DNA from 4 places in the Microbulbifer variabilis genome. Region 3 is predicted to be linked to each of the others. Evidence: predicted binding sites of a transcription regulator. Region 3 holds the regulator's gene; each other region holds the start of a gene.
The links. Region 3 encodes LexA, which represses DNA repair genes until DNA is damaged. Its sites were predicted from a motif close to ACTGTNTNTANANACAGT; they were not measured.

Region 1: MJO52_RS08015 (YebG family protein) is a predicted target of LexA. The motif match lies at 4,052-4,069, and genes of this name have one in related genera.
Region 2: recA (recombinase RecA) is a predicted target of LexA. The motif match lies at 3,302-3,319, and genes of this name have one in related genera.
Region 4: recN (DNA repair protein RecN) is a predicted target of LexA. The motif match lies at 2,847-2,864, and genes of this name have one in related genera.

The regions. Positions count from the first base shown of each region.
Region 1 is NZ_CP092418.1:1,773,851-1,779,511, reverse strand. It holds gene MJO52_RS08050 (hypothetical protein) at 1-40, shown strand, start outside; gene MJO52_RS08045 (hypothetical protein) at 298-672, opposite strand; gene MJO52_RS08040 (sigma-70 family RNA polymerase sigma factor) at 665-1,219, opposite strand; gene MJO52_RS08035 (DUF6249 domain-containing protein) at 1,230-2,030, opposite strand; gene MJO52_RS08030 (hypothetical protein) at 2,096-2,383, opposite strand; gene MJO52_RS08025 (DUF924 family protein) at 2,561-3,166, shown strand; gene MJO52_RS08020 (LysE family translocator) at 3,166-3,783, shown strand; gene MJO52_RS08015 (YebG family protein) at 4,127-4,423, shown strand; gene MJO52_RS08010 (MAPEG family protein) at 4,594-4,989, opposite strand; gene MJO52_RS08005 (amidohydrolase family protein) at 5,157-5,661, opposite strand, start outside.
Region 2 is NZ_CP092418.1:3,447,829-3,453,489, forward strand. It holds gene MJO52_RS15295 (class I fructose-bisphosphate aldolase) at 1-100, opposite strand, end outside; gene glpK (glycerol kinase GlpK) at 148-1,626, opposite strand; gene MJO52_RS15305 (regulatory protein RecX) at 1,724-2,212, opposite strand; gene recA (recombinase RecA) at 2,213-3,247, opposite strand; gene MJO52_RS15315 (CinA family protein) at 3,422-3,937, opposite strand; gene MJO52_RS15320 (glycoside hydrolase family 16 protein) at 4,451-5,661, shown strand, end outside.
Region 3 is NZ_CP092418.1:2,761,783-2,767,443, forward strand. It holds gene MJO52_RS12330 (mechanosensitive ion channel family protein) at 1-461, opposite strand, end outside; gene nagZ (beta-N-acetylhexosaminidase) at 541-1,557, opposite strand; gene MJO52_RS12340 (TetR/AcrR family transcriptional regulator) at 1,592-2,224, opposite strand; gene MJO52_RS12345 (TIGR00730 family Rossman fold protein) at 2,617-3,255, opposite strand; gene lexA (transcriptional repressor LexA) at 3,420-4,025, shown strand; gene MJO52_RS12355 (hypothetical protein) at 4,112-4,366, opposite strand; gene MJO52_RS12360 (DUF6586 family protein) at 4,470-4,958, opposite strand; gene topA (type I DNA topoisomerase) at 4,959-5,661, opposite strand, start outside.
Region 4 is NZ_CP092418.1:3,942,373-3,948,033, reverse strand. It holds gene fur (ferric iron uptake transcriptional regulator) at 1-225, shown strand, start outside; gene MJO52_RS17500 (1-acyl-sn-glycerol-3-phosphate acyltransferase) at 268-873, opposite strand; gene recN (DNA repair protein RecN) at 1,139-2,809, opposite strand; gene grpE (nucleotide exchange factor GrpE) at 3,042-3,683, shown strand; gene dnaK (molecular chaperone DnaK) at 3,807-5,661, shown strand, end outside.

The DNA.
Region 1 (5,661 bases), 990 kb from region 3:
TCGAGCGATTTTCTGCTTTATCAAATTGGAAGAATCGTGACATGTGGCGCACCGCCATATCTCCACACCAGCCAACCAAGGTGCATAGAAAATATAGCGTTCAAGTCAACTCAATGCTGAATGCATTAGCGCTGCTCAGTAAATCGGGGCCTTAAGTTATAAAAGACATCGGGCTTTTGAAGAGAGGAATCTCCAAGCCCATAGAAGCCTGGGGGTATAAGGTATAATAGTCCGCCTCTAATTCATCATTAGAGGCGGCACAGATTTTGTGTGGTGTGCTTCCCCGCTACAAGATGATCAGCGACGAGCGGCAAAGATACCGCCGGCCATCACTACCAACGAGGAGAGCATTCCCACACCAACCAAACTATAAAGACTGATAGACTGGCGCGCGGCTTCGTTAAGCACTTCGCCAAAAGGAAATTGCCAGGCAACAATACCCGAAGCCGCCAGCACAGCGATGTATTGAACGCGACTGGCGCGACGTTCGTTCTTCTTGGAGGGCATTGGCAATTTTGCCATGACGCTCTCGCAGAAACCGTCATCGTCCAGGTAGGGCTCATCGAACTGCAGCTGCTCTGCCAGCCAAGCATCAAATTGTGGGTCTTTGCCCTCTATAGTTAAATCGCCCAAGGCGCCACCCTTTGTGTTGCGCTGTTCAAAGTTAACCATTGACCACCTCCTCGCGCCACGGCTGCAACAAGCTCTGTAGCTTTGCTCGCGCGCGGTTGACATGGGATTTTACCGTACCTAGCGGCAACTTCATAATACTTGCCGCTTCCTCATGGGAGAAGCCCCGCTGCATGCACAAGTGTATCGCCTGGCGTTGGGCATCGCTTAAAGAGTCCATTGCGGAGTTCAGGTCCCGGGCCATCCCCAGGCGCTGAGACTCTTCAACCGACTCTTCCGCCTGGGCCCGATCGACCGCCTCCTGATCCACTTCTGGGGCGTTCTTGCGTTTGTGGCTCATGACGAGATTGTAGGCGATCCGGTACAACCAGGTGCTAAAGCGGGCATCTCCTCGAAATGCCGGCAGCGCCTTATAGGCCTTAATAAAGGCCTCTTGCGCCATATCATCGGCCAGGCCCTGATCGCCATCACACAGCTTGCGGAGCGAGAATCGCAGCTGGGATTGATAGCGACGCACCAGCTGGGCATATGCCCGCTGGTCCCCGTCTTTGACGGTGCGCCTGATCAAATCCTCATCATTGAGGTCCATATTTCGGTCCCTACGCCTGCTTAGTATCGAGCTTCCAGTTGATAAAGCGGGCCAGGCCGATAAACAGTGGGATCAAGCCCAGACTACCTACCCCAAATCCTGCAAGGGAAGTGAGCCAGATAAACACTGCAGCACCCACTGCGATTAGAGTAATCCCTCTGTCCCCAGTATTCTTAGGGCTGCTATCTTCCAGCATATCCAACATCTCAGGCGGCACATCCCGACCATCGGCCACCATGTTATTGATATTTTCCATCACCAGCTGTTTCTTCCTGTAGCTATTGCGAGTTACCAGCCACACGATCAACACCGGCATACCGAACACACAAAGTAAGGCCAGAATTGGTAAAGTCACCACTTGGTGGAAGCCAGAATCTGATTGAGACTCTTCCCAACCCTCATGTGAAGAGCCATATTTTTTTGACAGGCCAATCTGCACATTGTCTGGCACACTATCTAGCGCCTCTTCAGCCACCTGTCCCCGCTCATCGAGAATCCCCTTGCGCTCCAGTTTCTCGATAATGCGCTGGCTCAGAGGGCCTCCGAACTCAGCTCCCAAGTCCACCTGGACCTCACTGCGCTCGCCGTCCTCTCCCTGGGTTTTGATGGTGAGCACCCCCTCCTCATCACGCATGATGCGTACACGCGTATCTGGCTTAGATCCCTCACTTTCCATTGCCGGCGGCTTTGGCGGGTTGGGTATTGTGCTGCTGTCATCCTGTGCCCAGCTGCCCATCGCGGCAAAAGTAGCTGCCAGCGCCGCCAACCAGTAGGTAGCTACCCGCAGGGGTTGTGAATTTCTCGCTCTCATTAGTTACTCTCTAATCGTTGTCTTTCTTGTACTGTTTAACCGTCGGCCCGGGGAAGCCCTGCACGCTACATCACTGTCATGCGGCCTCGGCTGTAAGGTCCGGGGGTGGCGCCTTGGGGAGCTCTCTCCTCGGCAATCCGCACCGGGTAGGGAAGCCCGCTGCCTTCAACCTCACTGCCTGACTTACATTCATTGAGCTTTTGCATAAAGTGCTGGTCTGTTTTCTCAGTAAGCTGACGATGAATATCATCCACCGAGAATCCCAGCTCCGCCGCTCCGGCCTGCATGCCGCCAAGCGCCAAAATCAGTACGGCGCAAAATTGTACCTTCTTAAATGATCCCGCAGTAAACATTGTGACCTCCAGATCGCTTTTCCTTGCACACCTCTATGACGGAGCCAGAACCGATTTTGGATGCAGGCGCAAAAATATTTTTTTAAACATTTTGTAGAAGGACTACTTCCTATGGCTACTGGACCAATAAGTACAAAAGTCGCAATAATCGGCCTGTAACCATTGGGGAGCTCGTAGATGACCGGTATTAAGGAAATACTGATCTTTTGGTTTGGTGATCCCGCTTTAAATTACCGCCCTACACCTGAGCGGCAGAAGCGGTGGTTTTCGGCAGACCCAAAGCTGGACAAGCAAATGGCTGAAGACTTTACCGAAATCACCAATATGGCCCTTGAGGGAAAGCTGGATCACTGGCGCCAAAGTCTGGAGGGCGAGCTGGCCCTGTTGCTGTTATGCGATCAATTCGCCCGCAATATCCACCGCGGTAACCCTCTGGCCTTTGAGGGGGACCCACTGGCTCTCGATATCACCGAGTCGATTCTACAGAGGGCAGATGAGCAAAAACTTGGGCTATTTCAGCAGATTTTTGTCGGCATGCCACTTGAGCACAGTGAAAACTCCGCTATCCAACAGCGCTCCGTGGCATACTTCGCCCAGTTGCAGAAGCAGTACGGGGATGATGAGTCCATCGCCCCTTATCTCGCCACCCACTATCGATACGCCCTGGCCCACCAGGCGATTATCGAGCAGTTTGGCCGCTATCCGCATCGCAATGCGGCCTTAGGCCGCAATTCCACTGATGAAGAAAAGCACTGGCTGGCACAAGGGGGCGGCTTTAAATAATGGATTTACTCGGATGGTTATCACTTGCAGGTATCTGTGCCCTAGGCGCAATGTCACCAGGCCCTAGCCTGCTTATCGTAATGCGCTGTTCCACCTCCGGTCTTCGGCAGGGCCTCGCCAGCGCAATTGCGCACGGCGCGGGCGTTGCCGTTTACGCTGCGCTGACAGCCTTTGGCCTCGCAGTACTGATTACCAGCTCTCCACTACTATTCAGTATTCTGCAATGGGCCGGTGCAGCCATGTTGGTATACCTGGGCTGGAAGGCCTTCCGAGCCCCGGCTCCCGGCTCAGGAACGACCCAGTTGGAAGCCCCCCACATGAGTGTTCGCCGCTCGATCGTACAAGGTTTCGGGGTGGCCTTCTTTAATCCCAAGATCGCGGTATTCTTTACTGCCCTATTCAGCCAGTTCGTATCTGAGCAGCAGGCTCTCACAACCAAGCTCGGAATGGCTGCCATGGTTTCAGGAGTCGATACACTATGGTATTGCATCGTTGCCCTGGCAGTTCATGCCAGCCGCAAACGTCAACTGGTTAGCAAGCACCTCGGCCACCGCATCCAGCAGCTGTTTGGTCTGCTCCTGATTGGCTTGGCCGCACGTTTGGTATTCACTATTTAGTGGGTAGGACCTAAGCACCATCTCCGTACAGGCGTGCCAAAATCGAAACTTTCCCCCGTAAGAATGATGATTAGGCACTCCAAAAAAACAGGCCCGCAAACGGGCCTGCACAGTGCGGAGGTTGCAGCCTGGATGCCTGGGGGGAGTACATCCGGCTGCAGTGGCGCATTATGACAGTTACAACAGCTTCCTAAAGACGAATTATCGCAATAGCCACTCTCTTGAGCGCAACGAAACAGCCGCCATTTCAGTTCCAACCACCATTGACACTGAATATTTATACAGTTACCGTATAGCCATACAAGCAAACTGGAATGTCTTAAAGGCAATTGGGAGGCATATCATGGCCGTAGTAGCTGTTTGGAAATGCGATCGAGACGGAGCAATGTTCGACAACAAAAAAGATGCTGAAGAACACGATAAGATGCTGGAGCTTGCAGCCAACATTACCACGCTCATTGAGCGCAGTATTGAAGGTATTGATGAGCAGGTGAGCGAAGAGATCGGCCTGTTGCTGGCCAAGCGTCGCGATGCCCTGGCCAAAGCCTGCAAAGGCAAACCAGAAGTTCTGTTGGAAGAAGATGAGAGCGGTGAAGAGTCCTCCGACGAGACCGTTACTCCCTTTGCTGCAAACCAGTAAAACTACCAGAAGAAATTTTCTGGTAGTAGTTTAAAGTTTCATCCCTGTACTCTGCCCGGTTCAACCGGGCTTTTTTGCTGGGCTTCAGTATTTAGCTGAAGCCTCTCACCGCATAAAGATCGTTAATCGTTCCAGATCGCCTAAAAAATTCTTTACTGCTACAAGCGCTTTTACAGAGATCTTATCGATATCACAATATTGATCACTGCGAGTATAAGTATCACCAGCCAACTGATTAATGTTCCCCAAAAGCGTCCGGCATGGGTACCTCCCTTACCCGCTGTCAGGCCATAAGCGTGGAAAATGCGGGATAGAAAAAAGGCGATTCCAAAGACATGCAACCACAGTGCAGATAAGCCCCCTAGCTCCGCAAGCAACAAGAGCAATAATGCGATGGGGGTATATTCAATCGCATTCGCGTGCACGCGCACACGAATCTCATTATGACGATCCTCGCCAGTGCCAATGCCTACTCGCTTAGTGCGACGAAACTGAACGACCCGGCCTGCCAAGTAGATAATGAGGATTGCACAGAGGCTGGCATACAGCGCTGTAATATTTACCATGGCATTTTCCTTTTTCTTATTAATACGAGATGTAAATATATCCCTATCACCACACAGCCCACCACACCAATGCTAAACAAGTGGCTGGACCTTTTTGTTCATTTTTCGTCACACAAAAAAAGAGCGGGCTTTGCCCGCTCTTCATTTGCTCACAAACTAAGCACTAGTTAATTGCGATAGCCAAACTCGTGCCCCTTGCTCGGCTTAAGATGACGATCGCGCAGGCGGGTTGAACGAGTAACCAAAGATTGGGGCTCTCCCTCAATCAGTACCTGTTCAGGGTAGCTGGTTACTTCCAGTGGATCACCGCTCCAAACTACAATATCAGCATCGGCCCCTTTCTCCAGGGTACCGCCACTAAGGCTAAAGATATCTGCCACATTTGTACTGATAGACTTCAGAGCCTCCTCGTAGGACAACCCGTGGGCAACAGCATTACCAGCAGACTGACGTGAGAGGTATACATTGTGGGTAGAAGCGTAGTCGGGACCACTAATGGCAACTTTCACACCAGCTTTGGTTAACAAAGCAGCATTATCCAGGCGGGCGCCAAGGCTGGAGAAAGAAATGGGCAGGTTGTTAATCGCATCAATCACGACAGGCACCTGAGCTTGGGCCAGCTGCTCCGCCACCATCCAACCTTCAGCCGCCCCCAGCAACACCAGCTTTACA
Region 2 (5,661 bases), 690 kb from region 3:
GCTTGGCGATAGTTCCGCTGCTCTCATCTGCAGCCAGGATTCCCCGACGACCATCGACCAGAGAATCTATCGTTGCTTTTAACTCATCGTGAACTGTCATAAAAACACCTCCATGTGCCAAAACCCAGTCAAGGATAGACGCTTAAATTAGAATGCTTTGCAGGCTGCAACTGCTCGCTTCCAACCCGTCAGTAGGGAATCCCTTTTTTCTGCTGGCATTCCCGGCAGAAAATCGCGCTCAATCTCCAGCAGACGCTCCGGTAGCTGGTGAAAATGCCAGAGACCACTGCCGATCCCCGCCAATAGCGCCGCGCCGATTGCCGTGGACTCAATCTGTCTGGGGCGCTCTACACGCAGATCGGAAATGTCGGCCTGAAACTGCATCAAGAAATTGTTCGCGCTTGCCCCGCCATCGACACGCATATGGCTGATATCAACCTTTAGAGCCTCTTCCATAAGCCGCGCCAACTCATCACTCTGGTAGGCGATGGACTCAAGAGTGGCGCGAACCACTTCAGCCCGCCCCGCACCCCGGCTCAAGCCACACAAAGTTCCCCGCGCCGATGAATCCCAGTGTGGTGCACCCAGGCCGCTAAACGCCGGCACTAAATACACTCCGCGGGTATTGGGAATGCTCTGCGCAATAATCTCGCTATCGACAGCCCGCTGAATCAATCCCATTTCATCACGCAGCCACTGTATTGCTGAACCCGCGGTAAATACTGAGCCCTCAACCGCATAGCCTGGTAATCCATGGGGGTCACAAGCGATTGTGGCCAGCAGGCCGCGAGGCGGTTCAGGGTGTTTTTCGCCGGCATAGGCCAGCATAAAGCAGCCAGTGCCATAGGTATTTTTGAGATCTCCTGGGTTCGTACAGCCTTGCCCAAACAGCGCCGCCTGCTGATCTCCAGCCACCCCACAAATAGGTGCACTGACGCCAGCAAAAGCTGCTGGATCCGTATCGACAAAATATCCGGCAGACGACCTGATTTCTGGCAGAATCGACTCAGGGCACTCAAAAAGAGCCAGCAACTCTGGATCCCAGCTTTTCTCCTCCAAGTTATAAAGTAGGGTGCGACTGGCGTTAGTATGATCAGTCATGTGCGCGCGGGCACCGCTCATCTTCCAGATCAACCAGCTGTCTACCGTGCCAAAACACAGCTCCCCCTTGCGAGCACGGGCCTGTAGATCCGGCTGCTCTCGAAATAGCCACAGCAGCTTACTGGCAGAAAAGTACGCGTCCAATAGTAGTCCGCTGCGTGCGCGCAGCCATTCGAACTTTCCTTCTGTGGCAAACTGCGCACAAATATTTGCTGAGCGCCGACACTGCCAGACAATTGCCCTATGCACTGGCTCGCCTGTGTGGCGATCCCACAGGATCGTTGTCTCTCTTTGGTTAGTGATACCAACCGATTTGATTTCGGATGCATAAACATCAGCACGCTGCAGGGCAGCCGTGCAGACACGTTGGGTGACTTGCCAGATTTCCTCAGCATCCTGCTCGACCCATCCAGGCTCTGGATAATAATTGGGGATCTCTGAGTAACTGCGCCCCACCAGGGTACCGCTACTATCAAAAACGAAAGCCGTGGTGCCTGTAGTGCCCTGATCAATAGACAGGATCATAAAGTCTCTCGCGCTTATTATTCTTTCTCTCATTACCCTAAGCCTGAGGGAAAGCATTACCTTTGCGCCTCAAGCAAGCATGAGAGTATAAGCGTGATTACTCTTCGTCCAGCGCCCAGCTAATAGCATCTGAAGAGAAACCGCGGTAAGACAGGTAGCGTTGGCGACGTGCGCGCTCCTTCAGTTGCTGTTCCCGCGGCAACGCCAAATCAATTGACGAGCGATATTTGCGCTGTAGCTGCTCATGGGCCAGGGAAAACCAGTCCACCTCTAACTGCTCTAAGACCTGGGATAAAAGCTCTGCGGAAATGCCGCGCTGTTGTAATTCCAGGCGGATACGCAAGGGCCCCTGACCACGCTGAACACGAGAACGGGCAAAAACTTCGGCAAAGCGCTGATCAGACTGGTAGTTGAGCTCTTGCAAGCGCGCGAATAGCGCATCGAAGTCGGCATCGGGGAACTTACCCACCAGCTTCCGCCTCAATTCCAAACGGGAGTGCTCGCGGCGGGTAAGCAGCTCAAGCGCCGCGCCGAAAAGCGCTTGAGCGGGGTCGGCGGTGAAAGCCGCCTTAGAGGAAAAAGACACTTACTCTTGGGGCAGTTCGGCAGCCTCTTCAGGGCTGGCCGGAACCAGATCGCCTAACAGCTGTGCGCGCAGCTGAGCCTCAATTTCATTGCGGATATCGGGGTTATCACGCAGGAACTTGGTAGCATTGGCCTTACCCTGACCAATCTTATCACCCTTGTAGCTATACCAAGCGCCCGCCTTATCAACCAAGCCCAGCTTCACACCGTAGTCGACAACCTCACCAATCATATTGATGCCTTCGCCGTACATGATCTGAAATTCAGTCTGTTTAAAGGGCGGAGCCACCTTGTTCTTCACCACTTTCACGCGGGTCTCGTTACCCACTACTTCATCGCCATCTTTTACCGAGCCGATGCGACGGATATCCAAACGCACGGAGGAGTAGAACTTAAGAGCATTACCACCGGTAGTGGTTTCCGGGGAGCCGAACATTACACCGATCTTCATACGAATCTGGTTGATAAAGATCGCTAAGGTATTGGTGTTCTTGATATTGCCGGTCAACTTACGCAGTGCCTGGGACATCAGACGAGCCTGCAAACCTACGTGGGAATCTCCCATCTCTCCTTCAATTTCAGCGCGCGGTGTCAAGGCTGCAACGGAGTCCACAACCAATACATCCACAGCACCGGAACGCACCAGCATATCTGCCACTTCCAAGGCCTGCTCGCCGGTATCTGGCTGGGAGACGATCAACTCATCAACATTTACACCGAGCTTCTCGGCATAAATGGGATCTAGGGCGTGTTCTGCATCCACGAAAGCACAGGTACCGCCTTTGCGCTGGGCCTCGGCGATCACTTGCAGGGTCAGAGTGGTTTTACCAGAGGATTCCGGGCCATAGATCTCAACGATACGGCCGCGGGGCAGGCCGCCTATCCCCAGCGCCACATCCAGGCCGAGAGAGCCAGTGGAGATTGCGGGGATACGCTCGCGCTCCTTATCCCCCATACGCATCACTGTGCCCTTGCCAAACTGGCGTTCGATCTGCGACAGCGCCGCTTTCAATGCCTTGTCTTTATTGGAATCCATGACCGTTCCCGTATATCTGAGCTGTGTTGAGTGGGGCAAGCTTATCGAAGGATTACTGTATAGGCAACCAGTAATTCCAGCGCAATCAGTACCAATCTTCCCAACACGGTTACACCGCTCTCAATTCTGCACAACCCCGCTATCACACCAGTAAACTGACCAGGTAGATCACCTTTAAACAGGGTGTTCCTCCAAGATCTTCAGCATCCCTTTGAGAGCCTCCAGCACCGTTTGTGCCTGAACTGTGGCCCGATCCCCTTTAAAGTGGAAACACCGAGCATCAATCTGAACCGGTTCCTGCCCTTCCGCATGAGCCCAGGCAATCCACACAGTACCGACTGGTTTCTCTTCGGTACCACCACTGGGACCAGCAATACCGCTTACCGCCACGGACAGGTTGGCATCCATCATAGCCAGCACTCCACAAGCCATTTGCCGGGCAACTGGTTCGCTGACCGCACCAAACTGTTTTAGGTCCTTCGCATCCACCCCTAACACACCGTGCTTGATGCGATTGGCATAACTAACGACTGAACCATCAAACCAATTGGACGCATTGGGAATAGAAGTGATCGCCGCGGCAATCGCACCACCAGTGCAGGACTCCGCAGAGGTTACAAGCCAACAGCGCTTTATCAATTCCTCACCAAGCTGCTGTGCCAAACTTAATATCTCGCCATGATCAGCCATTTTTCTACCCGCGTATCATTTCTCAAGGTACTCACTCGCCAGGAGCAACCCGCACATCACCTTATATTATGCCAACTGAACGCAACCTCCACTAACAAGACCGCCATCCGCTGCACCAAGCAATGGCGTATAGCCATCCATAGACCTACAAGCAGCAAATGAAAATAACATTACCGTGCCAGCCTAAAAAATTACTGAAGCGGTACTACAGCCTCTGTAGATTCAAAAAACTACCTCCCTTTTAATCAAGACATAACTACCCACAAAAAAGATGTAACTCTTCTAGTCCGGCACGCCCAACACATAAACATCCTCATAGGTTTTAAAAGTGCGGAAAATATAGCTACAGGACAAAGAAAAATGCATGGTACTAACCTCGTGCGATAAGCAGGACTGAGCACGCGATAAAGGGGGAAAGCACTCACCCAAGAATAACCCGCTATTTGTTAGGCTTTATTCGTCGATAAAAAGATCAACGATACCCCTTTGATAGCCAAAAAAGAATAAAAAGCTATGCGAATAAAACAATCAGTGATGGTTATGACTATCCTGGGAAGCTGCGCTTCTCCATTAATCAACGCAAAAACTTTAATCTGGGAAGATAATTTTGAAGGAAACAGTATTAATAAATCCGTCTGGACTTACGATGTAGGCAGTTGGGGCTGGGGCAATAACGAACTACAAGACTACACAGGCAATAGTAATAACGCCTATATCGAAGAGGGTAATCTGGTTATTCAGGCACAACGCAATACTGATGGCAGTTTTACATCTGCCCGCCTGAAAACGATTGGTCGACTCTCTTATCGATACGGTACGATTGAGGCCCGCATCAAACTACCTGATCTCAACGCCGGTCTCTGGCCGGCTTTTTGGCAGCTCGGTAATAACTATGGGCAGGTCGGCTGGCCCGCATGCGGTGAACTGGATATTCTCGAAGCCGGCATGGCCGAGGCGCTCGAAAGCAGCAGTGTCAATTCAGCGATTTCCAGTGCCTTCCACTGGCATCATGAGTCCGATGAATACACAGGACAAGCGGATTACGGTCAAAGTAAAAACCTCATCAAAGATTTTGGCTACAGTAGGGATTTAACCGAGGGTTACCATATTTTTGGTATGACTTGGACACCCGACCATATTACGATGTGGGTGGACGATGAAGCCAACGAAATTATCAACATTAACAGTGAAGACCCGGCGTTTGATGAGTTTCGTCAAGAGCACTTCCTGATACTCAACCTCGCTGTGGGCGGTATTTTCCCACAGATTTTTAGCAATGAAGAAATCACTGCACCGATGCCCGCCAAAATGTATGTGGATTATATCCGTATCTATGATAACGACGATAATAACTACAACACAGAAATCACCCTGGCCGAAGACAAGGCAAAATTAGGCAACCTAGGCATATACGGTGACGGTGAAGAGATTTCTGAGTCTTTGCAGCTTGGCACCGATACCGAACTCTATATCTGGAACAATATGGAATCCACCGCAAGTGTTGATGACAATGAGGCCTTGGAATTTAATATTGACGCTGGCGATTGGTTTGGCATGGGTTTTTGGATGCACTACGACCTAAATATGATGCACTATCAAAATGGTCACTTAAACTTACGTATCAAGACCAGCAGCACTGAAACGATTGGGATTGGTATCGCCAGCACTGGCAGTGGTAGCGATAGTTGGGTTGATTTAATCGATGGCGGTGAAGACTATGGGTT
Region 3 (5,661 bases):
ACTATACCCGCAGTGATAGCGATCGAAGCCCGCACGAGCTTGCCGATGGCTCTAACCGTGGTGGCATCCATCGGTTTGCCAATATAGCGGGGATTGCAAAGGTTACGCTCCGCGCTGTGCGAGAAGCGCCAAGCGAACCAGGAGAGGACCAAAATAAGGCCTATCTCGCGGGCAGGCTCTGCCAGGGAGAAAATCTCTGCACCCGTCGCCTGACCCGCACGCTGGGCGGCCACCGTGAGCCCCAACAGCCAGATTAATACTTGTCCAGGAGGGGAGAGAGCCCCTACCAGCGCATCATCCCAGGGATTGACGGTCTTCTCAGCCCTGGCAGCCAGTTTTTGCACAAAGCGGCCGAAAATCCAGGCCGCCAGTGCGGAAGCTAATACAATAAGAAAAACAGAGATTATCCAAACCCGGTTATCACCCAGCCAGGACAACAGCACACTCTCTACGGACTCCACAATTCCCCCTCCGCTTATAAAACCGGCTCCAGCCGCCCATAGGTTCTTGGAGCAAGCTGCGGAAACCGGTATTTCTCAACTACTGCATTATTGAAGCTAACCAGCTGCGAGTTCTATGCCAGCGCTCACTTTTTTCGAGTTCCGCCCAAGAGGTGATTGAGGGTCTACCCCGCATGGCTTTTAGACGCTCACTCGATTCCGCTGCGGGAATAAAGTTCTGCAGCCCAGCGAGAGACTCCAAAGCCCCTGCACGGTTATTGCAGACTACGCCCATATCACAACCCGCTTCCAGAGCAGCGCGGATTCTCTCCCCATAACCACCGGCAGCTCCCGCCCCCTCCATGGACAGATCATCACTGAAGATAACCCCATGAAAACCCAGCCGTCCTCGCAAAATATCCTGTAGCCAGTAACGGGAGAAACCCACCGGCTGGCTGTCTATATTGACGAAGCGAATGTGAGCGGGCATCACCGCATCCAGTTCATCGGCCCCTATGCAGTCAATAAAGGGCAAGGCATCGCTGGCCAGCACCTGCTCCAGGGAGCGCTCATCTTGAGGAAGCTCCACATGGCTGTCTTCAAGCACGTGCCCGTGTCCTGGAAAGTGCTTGCCGGTTGTAGCCATACCGGCCTCACGCATCCCTTGAATAAATGGCCTTGCAATAGCCGTCAGGTGATGGGGGTCGGGACAAAAACTGCGATCTCCAATAACTCGGCTGTGGCTGTCATCGGCATCCAATACAGGGGCGAAACTGAAATCCATCCCTACAGCCAATAACTCAGAGGCGAGCAACCAACCCACATCCTGCAACTGTACTGCTGAAGCCTGGGCGGACAGCTTTTGCATGGAAGGCAAACGCGTGAACCCCTCTCGAAAACGCTGTACTCGCCCACCCTCCTGATCAACAGCCAGCAGTATCTCTGGGCGCACAGATCGAATATCGGCAATCAGAGCTTGAATCTGATCGCGATCGCGATAATTGCGCGCAAAGAAAATCAAACCACCCACGAGCGGGTGGCGCAAAAGCTCACAATCCTCATCAGTGAGCTTCTGCCCTTCGATATCGATCATCACCGGTCCGAGTGATGCAGGCATATTCAGTTCCTCTAAGATTCACCAGCTGCGCAGTTTAACCGGACTCCACCTTTAGCATTGCCGAAGCGGCCGGCACAAGGCGCTCCAAAGTTTCCGGCAGGCTGCTCTGAGCACCAAAATCCTCTCTCAGGATAGCCTCTATGGCATCGTAGCTCGACAAGGTGAAAATAGTGGCCCCTAACATAAAATACAGGCGCCAGTAGAAAGTCACGGGATCAACCCCCGGTAAGGCCTCGGCCAATAGGCCTGCGAAGCGTCGGTAACTATCACCGTAACGAGACACTATAAAACGGCGTAAGTGCCCCTGAAACTGTGTATAAGCCAGTCCCAGCAGGCGCATAAAGCGCTGAGCATCCAGCCCAAGTTGGCCCAGACTGCCCAACCCAACTCGGTATAGGCTCTCCAACAACCCTTCAACCTTAAGTGGCTGGCCAGAAGCTATGCGTCGATCCAACTCTGCTTCCAGCGCATCGGTAAATGGTGTTAGGAAACGCTCAAAGACCGCCTGGATCAACTCTTTCTTAGAACCAAAGTGGTAATTGACCGCCGCCAGATTGACTCCGGCAGTACTCGTAATAGTCCTAAGGGATGTCTCGGTAAAGCCGCGCTCGGCAAAGAGCGCTTCGGCAGCATCCAAGATGCGGTTAACGGTATCCATCTGACTCATAGATATCAAACCACCATTTAAAACAGCTGTTTAATTTCGGCCAGAGTAGCACACTCCCAGCTCGCTGGCGGCTTATTGCACATACAGAAAGAACGGTTGTAGGGGGAAGTCCGACCTGGCGAATCCCCATAGGCGAAATTGGTTTGGTAAGTTGGCAGGATAAGATGTAATTACCGAAGCGACTGACCACTACCCTTCCCATAGGCCTTAGTGCATTCCACTGCGCGGGAAGAAAGATAGAGGTGCTAACTACTATTTAGGGACGAGGCACAGCCGTAGGCTTTGTATTTGGTCTCTACTTCCTGTATTCCTGTTTTTTCTGCCTCCCCTACTCCTCGCCCTATCCGATTGTTAATTAATAAAGAAAGTAACCTAGATATCTCGAAAACTCTTTAATCCCTGGCTCGCATATATTTCATAATCAAATCTGCAGCCTCTTCTACTGCATCCACCACATGAAACAGGTCTAGGTCAGCAGAGTCGATACAATTCCGTTCCAATACCGTATCTACCAGCCAATCGTACAGCCCTCCCCAATAACGCTTGCCCACCAAAACTATTGGGAATCGCCGTACTTTTTGAGTTTGTACTAATGTCAGCGCCTCAAATAATTCGTCCAGCGTGCCGTAGCCCCCGGGTAAACCCACAAAGCCCACGGCATGCTTCACAAACATAAATTTACGCACAAAGAAATAGCGAAAATTCAAACTGATATCTTGGTAAGGATTGGCTGCCTGCTCAAAAGGCAGCTCGATATTTAATCCGATTGAAGTACCAGGCTGCTCAAAAGCCCCACGATTACACGCCTCCATCAGACCCGGCCCGCCACCGGTCATCACAGGTATCCCCTCTGCTGCTAAAAGCTCCCCAAGCTTCACCCCTTGCTGATACTCCTGGCTATCTTCAGTGAAACGCGCACCGCCAAAAACTGTTACCGCCCCGTTAAGCGCAACCAAACGCTCAATTCCATCAACCAACTCAGATTGAATGCGCAGAACTCTCCAGGCTTCAGCCATTTTCGCATCAAGCATTATTATTCTCCCTTGCTGTCAGTTCTTTCAACTATTCGTTTCATTCCTTGTTTTCTTAAACAATGTAGCAGCTGGACTGCAGGCAGGTGCTCAGTTTGCGAGATCCTTAAATCTGTATATAATCCCAGCAACTGTATAAAAATACAGAAACGCTAGGTAAATCTATGACCAATCTCACCGCACGCCAGACTCAAGTATTAGAGCTGATAAAAGCCTACCTGGACGACACAGGTTACCCTCCCACCCGCGCAGAAATCGCCCAAGAGCTGGGCTTTCGCTCGCCCAACGCTGCAGAGGAACACCTCAAAGCACTGGCACGAAAAGGAGCCATTGAGATGGTTGCCGGTGCCTCCCGAGGTATTCGAATTCCCGACCACCAATCGGGACTTCCCATCGTGGGGCGTGTCGCCGCAGGCAACCCTATTCTGGCAGCCGAGCATATTGAGGATTATTGCGACCTGCCCGCCAGTTTCTTCCACCCACCGGCAGATTATTTATTGCGGGTACACGGCATGAGTATGCGAAATGCCGGCATTCTCGATGGGGACCTTCTGGCAGTACAGAAGACCGAGCAAATCAGAAACGGGCAGATTGTGGTTGCGCGGATTGATGATGAAGTAACCGTTAAACGCTTCCGCCGCAAAGGTAATCAGGCAACGGTACAACTCCTACCTGAAAACGAAGACTTTGATACCATCCAAGTAGATATGCGGGATAAGAACTTTGTGATCGAAGGATTAGCCGTAGGCGTTATTCGCCAAACTCCATGAGACTAAAAGATTTACCGCCAATCAAAAACAACAACAGCGGCTTCTAGCCGCTGTTGTTCCACTTAATTTTTCGCCTTTACCATAGATTAGTGAATCGTATGGTTAACCGGCATCGACTCTTCCTCTTCAAAGTAACCTGGCTCCAGGTCATCGAGATTTTGCACAGCTTCTATACCCGCCTCTAACATGGCCCGGGCTACTGCTACCTTGTGCTTTCGCAAAAATTGGAGACTCTCGGCTGAGAAACGAATACTCACCAGAGGGTCCTCCTCATGGCCGGCACGGCGCAGAGCCACATCGCCATTGGCCAACTCGATAATCTCATAAGTTTCGGAGGACATTTGCTTTCCCTTCACTGCACATCAGTTTGCGCCCAGTGTACCACAGGCAATTTAGAAGTTTCAGTGGGCGCAAAAAGATGAATAGAAAGGTAGCGGAGCCCTCTTAGCACTCCTCGAGATTGGCACGCTGTCTAAGTATCAGCTCACTGAGAGCTTTGTGCCATTTAAGCAGCGCTTCGAAAGAAAGCTCAATTGGTACTGTTCCGGCGATATTGTGGGTCGGAATAAGGTTGCCAGCTTGCCCCTTTTCCTCCGCTAATGTAGGCAGCCTCAGGAGCTGGTTCCACGCGCGTAATAATTCGCTAAGCCAACTCTCTGGCTCTGAGAGCAATAACTGCAGTTCACTTACTTCAAGGCTCGCTCTCCCCTGGCTGTGCAGGCTATCTAAAATAACCTGTACAGACTCTGGTTCAAAACTCAATTGCAGCTGATGTGACAGTTCAGCCAGGAAAGCCTGATAGGCTTTCCACAGCTGCAACAAAGCACCTTCTTCCAGGGCCATTCGCTGAATAGAAGAATCATAACTACTTGTGGCCAGCAGCTGGCTCTTACGCAATGCCGAAGTGACTAGGCCGGTATAGGGATTACTCATTTACTTTTTTGCCGCCGCTTTCTTAGCTGCCGGCTTTTTCTTGGCCGCCGCTTCGACTTTCCAGGCGCCATCCCGATAAAAAGCCTTCCAACCCGTGGCCTTTCCGTCCTCCTCGGACTGAACATACTGCTCTTGGGTCTTACGACTGAAGCGAACTACGGTATCGCGCCCCTGATCATCCTGTGAGGGGGCCGAGAACAAGAAGCTGTACTTAGGGTCAATCTCACTCTGGTGAGGCAGTAGCTCTTTTATCAGCGGGGCACGGGTCTCACGGTTTTTCGGAAACTGGCTGGCGGCAAGGAATAATCCGGAGGCACCATCGCGGAGAATGTAATGATCCTCAACCTTCAGGCAAGCCAACTCCGGCATAGGAACCGGATCCATTTTGGGTGGCGCCGGCTGGCCATTTTTCAACAGCTTGCGGGTGTTCTTACAGGCTTCGTTAGTACAACCAAAGTATTTACCAAAACGGCCTGACTTCAGCTGCATGTCGCTACCGCACTTGTCACACTCAATAATCGGACCGTCGTAGCCCTTAATTTTGAACGTGCCCTGCTCTACCTCGTAACCATTACAGTCCGGGTTATTACCGCAGATATGTAGCTTTCTCTGCTCATCGAGCAGATAACTATCCATCGCCGTGCCGCACTTGGGACACCGGCGCTTCTCCCGCAACTGGCGGGTTTCGGCATCTTCGTCCTTA
Region 4 (5,661 bases), 1.2 Mb from region 3:
GAGAGCGCGGGTTTGGTTGTTCGCCACAACTTCGATGGCGGCCACTCCGTATTCGAGCTGGATCGTGGTGATCATCACGACCACATGGTGTGTACCGATACCGGCAAGGTGATCGAGTTTCACAATGAGGAAATTGAGGAACTGCAGCGCCAGATCGCCGATGAGCACGGCTACGAGCTGACAGGCCACAGCTTAGTGCTGTACGTGAAGGAAAAAGAGAAGTAATCCAGTCGGGTGCGGCGTCCGCCGCACCCATCTTATGCCCGCTTACTGTTGTGGCTGGCAGGGCGGCGTGTACAGCTCTGGGAATTTACCGACCTTATCCGCGTAAAACTCCCTTAATTTGTTCAGTTCTGCCTCCAGGTTTTCCCCCAGTTGGGCGATAGGGCCAATTCCCACTTCTTTCTTGGAGAAATTGATAAAGCCCAATACCAGAGGCACCTTGGCACTGCGTGCAATATGGTAGAAACCGGACTTCCAGCGCTCACCCAAACCGCGGGTGCCCTCCGGTGGGATGGCAATAACCAGCTCTTTACGCAGCTTAAACTGGCGCACGGTGGCATCTACCAAGTTGTTAGCCTTGCTGCGGTCTACGGCGATACCGCCGAACCAGCGCATGGGGCCGCCCAGGGGGAACTGGAACAGTTTGTCTTTGCCCATCCACTGCGGAGTCATCTTTAATTTGAGTGCGGCGAGAATAAAGTAGTAGCCGTCCCAGTTAGTGGTGTGGGGAGCCCCGATCAATACATATTTTTTCAGTTTTAATGATTGCTGATCGCCGTTAACGCGCCAGCCGTGAAACTTCAGCAGCAGCTTGGCAACTTGGCGCAGCAGCGGCGTGATAATCGGGGTATTAAAAATCGTTCTCTGCATAAACTCGGCCGATACTACTCAAACAAAGTTAAACAAGCGGCTCAGTATATGGTGACTTCTGCCGCCAGACCCAGTCATATTTGGTCTATTTGTCCTAAAACGGCATATATCACCGGCAGGCCGGCTATTTTGCCGGATTGTTGGCGGTTATTTATTGATCTGCGAGATATGATTGCCCACCGCTCCATTGAAAGTGATGGGCTGTCCTGTTGGTCAGCTTTGAAACTCGGCTGAAGGGCTGTTCTGAGATTGCCCTGGGGGCAGCTCAAAGGGTCCTGGTCAACATCTCTTCCGCATGGGCCAGTGACTGCGGGCTGGGTTGCCCTCCGAGCATGCGTGCGATCTCTTCACGGCGCTCGCCGTTTTTCAATTCACGCAAAGCCACAAACGCCTGCTCACCATCACTGTGCTTCTCCACCAGATATTGGCGGTGGGCTCGCGCAGCCACCTGGGCCAGGTGGGTGACGCAGATCACTTGGCCGCTACAGCCATTGCGGGTCTCTCCCAGCTGGCGCAGCAGGCGGCCTACCACGTCTCCAGTGGCGCCGCCGATACCGACGTCCACTTCATCAAAGACCAGGGTGGGGGTGCGTGAAGTCTGTGCCGTGACCACCTGTACGGCGAGGCTTACCCGAGAAAGCTCACCGCCGGAGGCGATCCTGCCCAGTGGGCGCGGTGGCTGGCCGGGGTTGGTGGAAATTAAAATTTCCACTTCCTCCAGGCCGTGGCTGCAAGGCTTGTCGAGAGCTTGTAAGGCAAGTTCGACCTTGGCGTGCGGCATGGCCAAATCCACCAGTTGCCGATTGACCGATTCGGCGAGTGTGATCGCTGCCCCACGCCGTAGCTCGCTTAATTTTGCTGCGACTGCCCGAAACTCTTTTTCCAGTTTGCTGCAGGTTTCGGCGAGGCGCTCCAAGGTATCTTCCGTGCCGATATCTTCCAGTTCCTCTTGCAGCTGTCGCTGCAGGGCCGGTAGCTCACTGGGTTGTACACGGTGTCTGCGCGCCGCCTGGTAAATAGCACTGAGGCGCTCCTCAACTTCACTGAGCCGCTCAGGGTCCATCTCGAAGCGATCGATATGTCGCGACAAAGTACCGGCCGCTTCGTCGATCTGAATTCGCGCACTATCGAGCATCTGCGCCACCTCGACCAGGGCCGGCGCCTGTTCGGGCATGGCGGAAAGCAGTTGCAGGGCGCGGTGCAGTTGTTCGGCGATATCGCCCTCACCGCCGGACAGCAGCGCGGCCAGCTGATAGCTGCCGTTAAGAATATCGCCGGCATTGGCCAGCTGACGCTGCTCGCTCTCCAGGGCCTCTATCTCACCTTCGCTCAAATCCAGTTGTTCCAGCTCGCGCAGCTGGTACTGCAGTAGGTTGCGGCGCGCCTCGGCCTCCTCAACGCTGTCGGCCAGATTGCGGTAGCGGCGGTATTGGTCCTGCCAGGTCTTGTAGCGACTGCGGGTTTCGGCGGCCAGTTCCTGGGCTTGGGCGTACTCATCGAGCAGGCGGCGGTGGGTTTCCTTCTTCAGCAGGGACTGGTGCTCGTGCTGGCTGTGGATATCAATCAGTTGCTCACCCAGGGCGCGCTGCTGCAGCAGCGTCACCGGCTGGCCGTTGATATAGGCCCGTGAGCGGCCATCGGCGCCGATGGTGCGGCGCAGTATCACTTCCTGCCCGCTATCTAGCTCCTGGGAATTAAGCCAATCGCTGGCGTTGGGGTAGCCGGAGATATCGAAGGTGGCACTGATATCGGCGCGGTTGGCTCCAGCGCGTACCAGTTCGGCACTGCCGCGACCACCCAGGGCGAGCCCGAGTGCATCTAGGGTGATGGATTTGCCCGCGCCGGTCTCGCCGGTGAGGGTGCTGGTACCTGGGCCGAACTCCAACTCCAGTTGGTCCACCAGGGTGAATTGGCTGATAGACAGGTGCAGCAACATATAGAGATCGCTTCTGTGTCCTTTTCTTATGGGTGGGTCTGAATACCCAATCAGTGGTTATTTATACAGTATTCCTTTCTGGTTAGCTATAGCGTCAAGCGCAGATTCTCCAGCTATTGCGCGCTAGCGCAAAAAACCACTTGAACTGTGCGGGGATGGCCCCATATAGCCCCCAGAGCCCGCAGGACGGGCCCAACTCATTACTGACAGAGTCGACGCGACGGAGAAAGCAGTGGCCAGAGAGCGCAGCGAAGAAGATCAGATTACAGAGGGGGTGCAGCCGGAAGCACTGGCTGATGAGCACCTGACAGCGACAGACGAGGCGGCTTCCGCGGAGATTGAAGATCCCACCGCGACCGAGCGCGAGCAGGCTGAGCAAGCATTGCACGAAGAAGCCGAGAGTGCCGATGCGCTGCACGATGAAATTATCAAGCTGCAAGAGCAGTTAGTGGTGCAGAAAGACCTCGCTCTGCGCGCCCAGGCTGAAGAGCAGAATGCCCGTCGTCGCGCCCAGCAGGATGTGGATCGCGCACGCAAATTTGCAGTGGAAAAACTGCTGCAGGATTTGTTGCCGGTTGTGGACAACCTGGAGCGCGCCCTCGCCACCATTGATAGCGCTGATGAAAGCAATAAAGCATTGGTGGAAGGTATCGAGCTTACTCATAAATCTTTCGTCGACACCCTGACGAAAAATTCTGTGGAAGTTGTCGATCCAGCTGGTGAGCCCTTCGACCCAGAGCTGCACCAGGCCATGACCCAGGTGCCGAATGGGGAGGTGGAGCCGAACACGGTTCTAGAGGTATTTCAAAAAGGCTATCGCCTCAATGGTCGCCTGGTTCGCCCGGCCATGGTTGTGGTTAGTAAGGCCCCGTAACGGCAAATGCGTGAAACGGCCTTGAATTTCGCTGGCCGGCACCAATATAGCTGACATCAAGAATTATTCGCGCGCTGCATACAGAACAGAGCTGGCAGCGCGTAACAAATGAGGATTTTACAGATGGGAAAAATTATCGGCATCGACCTGGGTACCACCAACAGCTGTGTGGCGGTACTGGATGGTGACAAAGCGCGTGTAATCGAGAACGCCGAAGGCGATCGTACTACACCTTCTATTGTTGCCTTCACTGACGACAACGAAATCCTGGTAGGCCAGTCTGCCAAACGTCAGGCGGTGACCAATCCCCAGAATACTCTGTTTGCGGTTAAGCGTTTGATCGGCCGTAAATTCAAAGACGACGTTGTACAGAAAGATATCAAGATGGTGCCTTACACCATCACTGAAGCCGACAACGGCGACGCTTGGGTAGAAGTGAAAGGCGATAAAAAAGCTCCGCCGCAGATCTCTGCCGAAGTTCTGAAGAAAATGAAAAAGACTGCAGAAGACTTCCTCGGCGAGAAAGTTGACGCTGCAGTAATTACTGTACCGGCTTACTTCAACGACTCGCAGCGCCAGGCCACTAAAGACGCCGGCCGTATCGCGGGCCTGGACGTTAAACGTATTATCAACGAGCCGACTGCTGCTGCTCTGGCCTACGGCCTGGACAAGCAGGGCGGTGACCGCACTGTAGCGGTATACGACCTGGGTGGTGGTACCTTCGATATCTCCATTATCGAAATTGCCGATGTAGATGGTGAGAAGCAGTTCGAAGTACTGTCCACCAACGGTGACACTTTCCTCGGCGGTGAGGACTTCGACCTGCGTCTGATCGAATATCTCGCAGACGAGTTTAAGAAAGACCAAGGCATCGACCTGAAAGGCGATCCCCTGGCGATGCAGCGCCTGAAAGAAGCTGCAGAAAAAGCCAAGATCGAGCTGTCCTCCAGCCAGCAGACTGAAGTCAACCTGCCGTATATCACTGCAGATGCCACCGGTCCCAAGCACTTGGTGGTTAAGCTGACCCGCGCCAAGCTGGAAAGCCTGGTAGAAGATCTGGTTACTCGTTCCTTGGAGCCGGTAAAAATTGCTCTGCAAGATGCCGACCTGTCCGCTTCTGGCGTAGACGAAGTGATCCTGGTTGGTGGTCAGACCCGCATGCCGCTGGTACAGCAGAAAGTTACCGAGTTCTTCGGTAAAGAGCCGCGCAAAGACGTTAACCCCGACGAAGCCGTTGCCATGGGTGCCGCTATCCAGGGAGCTGTTCTGTCCGGAGACGTTAAAGACGTACTGCTGCTAGACGTAACCCCGCTGACCCTGGGTATCGAAACCATGGGTGGCGTTGCAACTCCGCTGATCGACAAAAACACCACTATCCCCACTAAGAAGTCCCAGGTGTTCTCCACTGCGGAAGATAACCAGACTGCGGTAACCATTCACGTGGTACAGGGTGAGCGCAAGCAGGCTTCCCAGAACAAATCCCTTGGTCGTTTTGACCTGGCCGATATCCCGCCGTCCCCCCGCGGTGTACCGCAGATCGAAGTGACCTTCGATATCGATGCCAACGGTATCCTGCACGTACACGCGAAAGACAAGGCGACTGGTAAAGAGCAGTCCATCGTGATCAAAGCTTCCTCCGGTCTGTCCGAGGACGAGATCGATAAGATGGTTCAAGACGCAGAGGCGAATGCCGAAGCGGATAAGCAGTTCGAGGAGTTGGTGCAAACCCGCAATACCCTCGACGGCCTGATCTCTGCTACCAAGAAGACCTTGGAAGAAGCTGGCGACAAAGCCACCGCTGAAGAAAAGTCTGCAATCGAAGCGGCTATCAAAGAAGCGGAAGAAGCGGTGAAAGGCAACGACAAGGCTGCTATGGAAGCTGCCACCACCAAGCTGACCGAAGCTTCTGGCCCGGTTGCACAGAAGATGTACGCCGAGCAGGCCCAGGCCGCTGGCGCTGAAGGTGCCGCTGGTGCAG